3 regions of the Chryseobacterium culicis genome follow, and region 1 is predicted to be linked to each of the others. Evidence: riboswitches for the same ligand, from Rfam matches in the RefSeq annotation. Region 1 holds a riboswitch; each other region holds the start of a gene.

Region 1 (3,188 bases):
TCTTTGAGTTGGCTACAGCAACTACTTTAAGGTCTATTTTTTTACGTTTCTTAATTTCTTCTGCAGATTCCAACACCTGTTCTATCAGGGTTTTTCCTACGTTTCCATGACCAATAATTGCCAGATGAACTGTTTTTGGTTTTTTGAAAATTTCAGATTCTATGATATTTCTTGTTTTTTCATCCTGTGAAGAAGTCACTACGATGTTGACTCTATTTTCTCCGGCTACCTGATTCAGCAATAATGGGAAAACATTGTTTCTGGCCAGTTCAGCAAAGACTTTATTGAAATCTTCTGCTACGAAACCAATCACAGAAACATTATTGATACTATAGATCTGAGAAACTTTTCCAGATTTTCTTTCTGTTTCGAATTCATCAATAAGACAAGCAACCGCTTTTTCTGCATCATTTTCGTGAACCAAAATAGAGATTCCGTTTTCTATAGCTTGTTGAGAAATCACTCCTACACTGATACGCGCTAAAGTAAGCGCTTTAAAAATACGTCCGTCAATCCCGATTTCTCCAAGGAAATCCTCTCCTTCAAATTTGACGATTGATCTGTTCTTCAAAAATTTTATTTCGTTAGCATTTTTCATTACTTCTGTAAAATGTTTTTTATGATATTATTTAATTGTTGATATTCCATTAGGAAGGCATCATGCCCGTGTATAGATTGGATCTCGTGATAAGAAACATCCTTATTTTTCTCTTTTAAGTTTTCAAAACACATTCGGATTTCAGAAGCAGGGAAGAATAAGTCTGTATCTACGGAGATCATGTGCATTCGTGCCTGTATGCTCTCCAGTGCTGTTTCATCAGCATTGATATTCATCAGGAGATGATTCATCAGCTTGTATGCTTTTAAACTAAATCTTTCGTTTAATGTATTACCATGATAAACCAACCAGTCTTCTGATTCCAGGCGTTGATTTTCCTTATTATATTGGTTTTGAAATCTGTCATTGAGTGATTGTGGAGTTCTGTAACACAACATGGCATGAATTCTTGCTTTCTGTAATGGCTCTTCTTTATCATTCAATAAGAAATTCTGAACCAGACATTGAGCATGCAGCCAATCGTGTGTTCTATAATCACAGGCTATGGGAATAAATATTTCTGCGAGATCCGGCTGCTTGGCAAGCATTTCCCAGGCAATCCCTCCTCCCAGAGAACCTCCAATAATGGCATATATATTTTTGATTTGTAAAGCTTCAAGCCCTTTCAGAAATATCGCAGCGATATCTGAAGGAGTGAAGTCTTCATAGTCTTCAATTAAAAAATTGTCATATCCGTTTCCGGGTATATTGAAACACAGAACAGTGTATTGATCAGTATCAACAACCTGATTATCTCCTACCAATTGTTTCCACCAGCCTTTTTCTCCGGATACATTTGAGTTTCCGGTAAGAGCATGGTTGATTAAAATGATAGGGGCTGTAAACAGATCTTTCCCAAAAAGCTGATAGCTTAATGAGATATTGTATTCCTTTTGAGAATAAGTTTGATACGAAAGATTAATATAGTTTAGTTCTGTTTTCAATTCTATTAAATTTTAATACAATTGAAAATGCCACAGGAAATGGCTGAAAAGAACTTCAGTAAGTTATCTGTCCAAAATAATTTTGGTAGAACGTAGCACCTTCTTTGCTTGCACAAAGGGTTGCTAAGGTTTCATAGGGTCTAATCCCTCAACCTTTCTTGATAACATTTTCAATATTTGAATGAACGAATGATGCAAAGGTAGTTCTTTTCTTTTAATTTCAAAAAAAAATTATTTTAATATTTTTAAAAGCCCTTAAACACAAGTATTTCAAGACTATATTAATAATTATTCAGATGAAAAAAATTGGAATTACTTCTCAAAAAAACTAACTTCGTATGGAAAAATGATGAGATATGACCGCTGAAAAAGAAAGATTACAAGATACCAAATGGAAAAACTGGGGACCTTATGTAAGCAACCGGCAGTGGGGAAATGTACGGGAAGATTATAGCCCAAACGGAAACGCCTGGAATTTTACCAATCATAATAATGCTGAAAGCTACACTTACCGCTGGGGAGAGGAAGGCATCGCCGGAATTTCTGATGTAAAGCAGCTGTTCTGTTTTGCTTTTTCGTTTTGGAATAAGAAAGATAAAATGGTAAAAGAACGATTCTTCGGATTGAGTAACCCTCAGGGGAATCATGGAGAAGACATCAAAGAAATCTTTTATTATCTGGATAATACACCTACTCATAGCTATATGAAGATGGTATATAAATATCCTATCAATGCGTTTCCTTATGATGAGCTTGTTGCAGAAAACGGAAAACGCAGTAAGAAAGAACCGGAGTATGAAATTTTCGATACCGGAATTTTCGATAATGATGAATATTTTGATATTTTCATCGAATATTGTAAAGCTGATCACAATGATATTCTGGCCAGAGTAACAGTCTGCAACCGAAGTCAGCATGCTGCTCCTATTCTTGTGGCTCCTACTCTATGGTTTAGAAACAACTGGAAATGGGGATATAATACTTATAAAGGAGAACTCAATACTTCTCATGACGGAAGTATCAATATTGGACACGACAGTATTTCAATCAGGAAACTGTATTCCCGAAATTCAAATGCCCAAAGTGTATTTTGTGACAATGAAACCAATACTCCAAAGCTTTATGGAGCTCCCCCATCTGAAAATACCTATTTTAAGGATGGAATTAATGATTTTATTATTCATCAGGGAAACACTGTAAATCCTGAAAAAAGAGGAAGCAAAGCTGCTTTTCTTATTGATGAGAGTATTGATGCCGGGGAATCGAAAGTTTTTGAGTTCAGGCTATGTCCTGATGAGGCAGACAAGCCTTTTGAAAACTTTGACTCTATTTTTGAAACCCGTCAAGCTGAAGCCGAAGAGTTTTATAAAGGAATTCAGAATGATACTGTTAATGAAGATGAAAGAAATGTTCAGCGACAGGCTTTTGCAGGACTTCTCTGGAATAAGCAGTTCTATCATTACAATATCGGAAAATGGCTGAAAGGAGATCCTAATTTTGAAGCTCCAAGAAATTTCAATGAATATGTAAGAAATACTGAATGGAATCATCTTCATAATAAAGATATTATTTCCATGCCTGATAAATGGGAATATCCGTGGTATGCTACATGGGATCTGGCATTTCACTGTGTACCTTTCTCCATT
Region 2 (3,188 bases), on a different contig from region 1:
TTTAACAAAAGGTTTTACCCAAAGCTGCTCTGAAAATGATGAAGCCTGTACCAATGCTTATCAACAGGATAGAGTGGATATCATGAAGCATTATGCTGACAGACAGTGGGCTATAGACCCGAATTCTTACATGATTTTTGAACATCTGGGAACTGATGCAGAGGAACAGCAATGGGCAAACTACAGGATAGTAGAAGGAAAAGGCGTTATGCTTTGGAATAAGCAGACAGAGCCTTACAACCAGAATACAATGGGGTATCAGGAAAACAGCAATTATGACCGTATGAATCACAGTCTTCATGGTTTTACCAATATGAGTGCTGTAGGATATGGAGAAAGCCATGATGAAGAAAGGCTGATGTTTAAAAACCTTGCCTATGGCTCCACTAATGGGAGCTATGATGTTAAAAACCTGAATACAGCTCTTGAAAGGATGAAAACTTTCGGTGCCACGTTCTTTACCATTCCCGGTCCGAAAATGATCTGGCAGTTTGGAGAATTGGGATATGAATTCAGCATCAACAGATGTGCTAACGGAACTATCGACAGCGGATGCAGAACAGATGAGAAACCTGTTGCATTTACATTAGGATATGATACCAATGCAAACAGAAAAGCAGTTTATGATACATGGGCTAAAATCATCAATATCAGAAATACCCATCAGGTTTTTAAATCTAAAACGTACAGTATAGAATCCAATAACCTTACGAATGATCCCAATGGGCTGATCACGAGAATTTATGTGTATGATGCAGCAATTACAACTGGAATAAAAAATATAGTAGTATTGGCTAATTATACTACTTCTTCCCAAAATGTGGTGCCTTATTTCCCTTACACAGGTCAATGGCAGAATCTGATGGATGATAGTATTTCGAATGTGGCTTCTACAACAACTCCGATTACTTTACAGCCTGGAGAATTCAGAATATTTGGAAACTATGCAGGTGCTTTGTCAACAATGGATATCAATGCAGGAAACAAATTGTCCCTTCAGGTTGGAGACAATCCGATACAAAACGGAATCGCTCGATTCATTTTCAATAAAGCAAAAAACGGAGAAATTTTAATTTTTGATATGACGGGTAAAAAGCTGGACTCTTTCAAGCTAGATAAAGAAAACGGTACTCATGAAACGAAAATCAGTTATCCACCGGGAACCTATCTGGTACAGCTGAAATCGGACACCGGAATTGCCATTCAAAAGATGATGATCAAATAAAAACAAATTATAAAGTTGTTTAACTTATCAAAAATGTTGAATATAGTAAAACCATTAAGAAGGATTTAAGAAATAAAGGGTAGTTAAGATGAATTATTCTGATTTTTAAGCTTAAAGCGAAGCTTATCTTAATACTCTTATCACCTTAATATCATCTTAATGTTTCAAAAATAAAAGTGTAAACAAGTTCTATAAAATAATGAAAGGCAGATTTGCAGTACAGCAGATCTGCTTTTTTGTATATTTAAAAAAATAGTCTACTTTTGCAGTAGATTTATCAAGAAAGGTGGAGGGATTTGGCCCGGTGAAACCTTAGCAACCTGCACGATTCCAGAAGTGTAAAGGTGCTAATTCCAACCCGGAGGGGGAGATAAGTGAAGTCAATATTCTATATGAATTCCATTTCTTGAAGTCTTGTGTATCTGCGGAAAGATCCGTCAGACTCGTATTATTAATTGGCAAGAACAAAAATGAAAAAATTAAGCACAGCTGTATTATTGCTTGGGGCAATGTTAGTCGCTGCTCAGGAGAATGAGGAGAAAGGCAAAGAAATAGAAGATATCATCATTGTCGGAAACCGAAATGTCAAAAGAACAAAACTGGAAACACCAGTTCCTGTAGATGTTATTAATATTGACAAAATACAAAGAAGTTCTCCACAAATGACGGCTCAGGATCTCCTGAACTATGTGATTCCATCGTTTAATGCCGTGAGACAGTCTGCTTCTGATGGGACAGAGCATATTGATCCTGTAACCTTAAGAGGAATGGGGTCAGATCAGATCCTGGTTTTACTTAACGGAAAAAGAAGACATTCTACCTCTTTAGTTAATTATCAGAATACTGTTGGAAACGGATCTGTAGGAACAGATTTAAGTACAATTCCTGTCATTGCGATTGATAGAATAGAAGTGTTAAGAGATGGAGCTGCAGCACAATACGGTTCTGATGCCATTGCAGGAGTGATCAATATTATTCTTAAAAAAAATACGGGAGCCTCAGCAAGTCTTACGTATGGATTGACTGGAAGAAATGATGGGGATACTTATCAGGCAGGAGCCAATTATGGGACTTCATTAGGAAAAAAAGAGGGTTATATCAACCTTTCCCTACAATTAAGCCATAGAGGAAAAACAACACGAACTCAAAATCATGATCTGGATATTTTTGGAAATAATTTTGCCTATGCATTTGCTGATGATCCGGAAGCGGCAAGAGCAGCAGATGATGCAAAGATTAAAGAACGAGGATTAACCCGTGACGATTTTAATTTTCAGATCGGAGATGCACAGATCAGACAGGGACAGTTGTTTTTCAATGCAGAATACCCTTTTAATGATCAATTTAAAATCTATTCTTTTGGAGGCTTCAGCATCAAAGAAGGAAAAGGGTTTGGTTTCAGAAGACTTCCAAGCGAAACGTCTAATGTGGTTTCATCCATTTATCCGAACGGATTTCAGGCAAATCTCGGATCACAAGTGTATGATGTCTCCTATGCTGTAGGAGCAAAATATAATGTTAATGATTGGTTTTTTGACCTTAGCAATACATTCGGAAGCAATACATTCAATTACAATGTTAGCAATACCAATAATGCATCTCTAGGAGCAAATTCACCAACCCGTTTTTATGCTGGAGCACACAGCTTTCTTCAAAACACAATTAATCTTGATGTTTCCAAAAAGATAAACCGTTTCAATATCGGATTCGGGGGAGAGTTCAGATTGGAACAATACCAGATCAAACCCGGTGATGAAGCTTCTTATACCCAATATGACACCAACGGAAATGTTGCCACTGAAGGATCAACAGTGCTTGGAGCGGGCGGATCTCAATCTTTTATCGGATTCTCTCCAAACAATGCAGTGAAAAAAGACAGACATTCCACGGCAGTATATGCAGATGTTTCCTATGATCTGGATAAAAAACTGAATATTGACGCTGCTGCCAGATTTGAAAATTA
Region 3 (3,188 bases), on a different contig from region 1:
ATTTTCAGGAGTTTTAGCGGTTACTACACGCCCAAAAATATCGTAAGAAACGTAGGAATTTTCTTTTCCTGCATTTACTTTATAATTTTCGTGTCGGTATTCACCCCCAAATGCAATGTTCAATCCTTTCAGAACATCATATTTTTTGGAGAAATCCAGATTGACGGTATTTTGTGAGAATTCAGATCCTCCGGCATCAAAAGTTCTCGGAGAGCTGTCTGTAAGCGAGGCATTAAACGTATTTACCACCCCAAAACCAAAAGTATTCTTCCCGAATGTATTGCTGAAATCCACATTCCAGCCATTCCATTTCCCTTTAATTCCGGCAGCAAGAGAATAATCATTTACAGCAGCTTCAATCTGAGGAAGATATCCATTGGGGGTAACGGCATTGATGTTTCTTTCATTATTCGGAAGTCTGTAAAATCCTCCGGCATTTCCAAGACGATAGCTATAGCCACCAAAAGAATATACTTTCCACTCATCATTAACAGGAATTTCAGAATTGAAAAATAACTGCCCGGACTGCAACTTAGACTGCCCGGCTCTCAGACTGAAATCTTGTCTCTCCAACCCTCTGTAATTAAGTTCCTGAGAAGTAAAATCTTTACCTAATATTTTTTGAAGGTCAGCAATACTGTTTGCTCCCGAAATCTGGGATTGAAAATCAGAACCAAAATAATCTACCTTGGCTGCATATTGTTTAACGGTATTGATAATCTGCTGAGTATTGGAAGTATTGGTAATGTTTTTATACAAACCGTCAATATTAACTCCATCCTGCAATGCTCTGTAATTAATGGCATTATAAGCATTATAAATATCTCCTTCTCTTACTCCAGCTCTTGAATAAGGATCACGGTACTGCGCAGAACCTGTAATGTTAAAAAATCCGGATTTCCCTATTTTAGCACCATAATTAAGATCTACAGAAATGGTCTGCCCATCTACCCCACCTGTGAAATTATTGGCAACAGGCGAAGCATATCCTCCTAAAAATACCTGCCCGGAAAGTCCTAATCTTTTTTTCAAACCGAGATTAACTACCCCAGCAATGGCATCTGAACCATATTGAGCAGAAGCTCCGTCTCTTAAAACCTCAATTTTTTCTAAAGCAAAGGCCGGAATAGCATTAAGGTCGGTTCCCACAGAGCCTCTTCCCGGTGTGAGGGTAACATTGATAAGGGAAGACTGATATCTTCTTTTTCCATTGAGTAAAACTAAAACCTGATCCGGACCTAATCCTCTTAAAAGTGCAGGATCTACAAAATCAGTTCCATCGTTGACCGTGTGTGAGGTGGATGAAAATGAGGGTACAATATAATTCAAAGCCTGACTGATATTGTTCGTTGGGCTTTGTTTTAAAATTTTTGAGATATTAATGATATCTACGGGAACGGGAGTATCTGTCAATGATCTTCCGGATCCTCTTGATCCAAGGATGACCACATCATCTATTTTCTTTGATTGTAAGGTATCTGTCTGCGCATAATAAAATGTTGAGATAAGCGCAATAGAAGGAACAAAGATTTTTTTCTTGAAATTATGCATGTTGTTTGTTGTTAACTTTTTTGTTGTTAAAAATTGTTTTTTGAACAATACAAATCCTGTAACCCTATATTTTAAGGTTACCATCGATTTTCGAAATGTTTGTATTATTTTTTAGAAATAGAGAAGGCTAGAAACAACAATGCATGCGCATGTAGAAATGGCATGAAAACATATCAGAATAATGAAGACTCACTTCATGATCCGAAGAATAAAAAATTACTGATGTAAGGTGATTTCCCTTGTCTTTAAACATTTGATTTTAACTTTAAAACAAAAATTCAAGATGGGAGTAATGATAGAATGATAAACATTTTTTCCGGAAGATCCGGCTTATCGATTGCAGCACCTTGCTTGTTTTTGCAGGTTGCTATCCCATCTAGAGATTCTTGATAATTACCTGGCAAAGATATAATTATTTCGGAAATAAAAAAAATTTCAGCTTAATTTTTCGATTTTCACAATTTTACCGTAACAAATTCTGTTTTTCAGCGTCTAACCGGATATCAGTAAAACATTATGAAAAAAACGATTTTCGCATTATCCTTGTTAAGCTCTGTCGTTGTTTTCTCTCAGGAAAAAAATAATAAACCTCAGGAAAAACAAATTGAAGGAGTAGTCATCACCAAAACTAAAAAAGCAGTTGAACAAAAAGCAGACCGTACTATTTTTGACTTTTCTGAGCAACCTCAACTGAATAACGGAAACGTTCTGGAAGGAATAAAAAAACTTCCCGGACTTGTATCTACCGATATTGCTGGAATGATGTATCAGGGAAAAATGCTGGAAGTATATCTTAACGGAAGACCTCTGAACATCACATCCAATGAGTTGAACTCTTTCCTGGAAGGAATGCCCGCTAATTCTGTAGAAAGAATTGAGGTAATTACCCAGCCTGGAGCTGAGTTTCCGGCTACTTCCGGAGGCGCTATCATGAATATTATCACCAACAAAAATGCCAATAAATATTTAACAGCTACTTATTCGGGGAATTATTCTTTCACGAATTATGACAAATACAGAAGCAGAACAACCAATTCTGTTAATTTAAATGCCAGAAATAAATATTTCGGATGGCAGCTGAACGTAGGACAAAATTACCGTGAAAGTATGCTGAATGGCCAGCAGGATGAGCTTTTAACGAGTCATACCGACAGATATGGACGCGGATATTTTGCAAAATCAGGATTGACTTTTGATTTAGGGCAGGACAGATTATTATTGAACTACGATATTTATCACAACAATAATGACAACTACACTTTAAGTGACGGGCATGGAGATTTGCCTTTTGAGAATAACCCTAAGGATTTAAGAGAGGCATTTTATACGTCTTCGGATGTGGCTCATACCAATAATTTGAGACAGGAAGCTGTAGTAACGTATCAGAAACGTTTTGCTGATAAATCTCAAAAACTGGACTTCCAGTTTGGGTATACCAGATCAGACAGTAAGTTTTCTCAGGACAATTTCTTTCAGGATGGTACATTTGCAGCTGCTCCAAATCTGCCAATCAATAGCCCTACCAATGGGTTGAAAGATATTCTGAACAATAAATCTGTCATGAATATTGCCAACTTCAAAGTAGATTATGCCCAGCCTATCAAGCTTCTTGACGGTGGAAAAGTAAGCTTTGGTGG

What was found. Region 1 has a riboswitch for S-adenosylmethionine ahead of CQ022_RS16495 (alpha/beta fold hydrolase). Riboswitches for the same ligand answer to the same signal wherever they lie in the genome.
Region 2: another riboswitch for S-adenosylmethionine. It lies ahead of CQ022_RS20110 (TonB-dependent receptor plug domain-containing protein); the one in region 1 lies ahead of CQ022_RS16495 (alpha/beta fold hydrolase).
Region 3: another riboswitch for S-adenosylmethionine. It lies ahead of CQ022_RS20470 (TonB-dependent receptor plug domain-containing protein); the one in region 1 lies ahead of CQ022_RS16495 (alpha/beta fold hydrolase).

Annotation. Positions count from the first base shown of each region.
Region 1 covers NZ_PCPP01000002.1:746,574-749,761, reverse strand. The annotation lists gene CQ022_RS16500 (ACT domain-containing protein) at 1-598, opposite strand, end outside; gene CQ022_RS16495 (alpha/beta fold hydrolase) at 598-1,542, opposite strand; SAM riboswitch class I at 1,603-1,710, opposite strand; gene CQ022_RS16490 (MGH1-like glycoside hydrolase domain-containing protein) at 1,899-3,188, shown strand, end outside.
Region 2 covers NZ_PCPP01000005.1:79,005-82,192, forward strand. The annotation lists gene CQ022_RS20105 (alpha-amylase family glycosyl hydrolase) at 1-1,225, shown strand, start outside; SAM riboswitch class I at 1,497-1,602, shown strand; gene CQ022_RS20110 (TonB-dependent receptor plug domain-containing protein) at 1,696-3,188, shown strand, end outside.
Region 3 covers NZ_PCPP01000005.1:158,058-161,245, reverse strand. The annotation lists gene CQ022_RS20470 (TonB-dependent receptor plug domain-containing protein) at 1-1,551, opposite strand, end outside; SAM-I-IV-variant riboswitch at 1,852-1,949, opposite strand; gene CQ022_RS20465 (outer membrane beta-barrel protein) at 2,068-3,188, shown strand, end outside.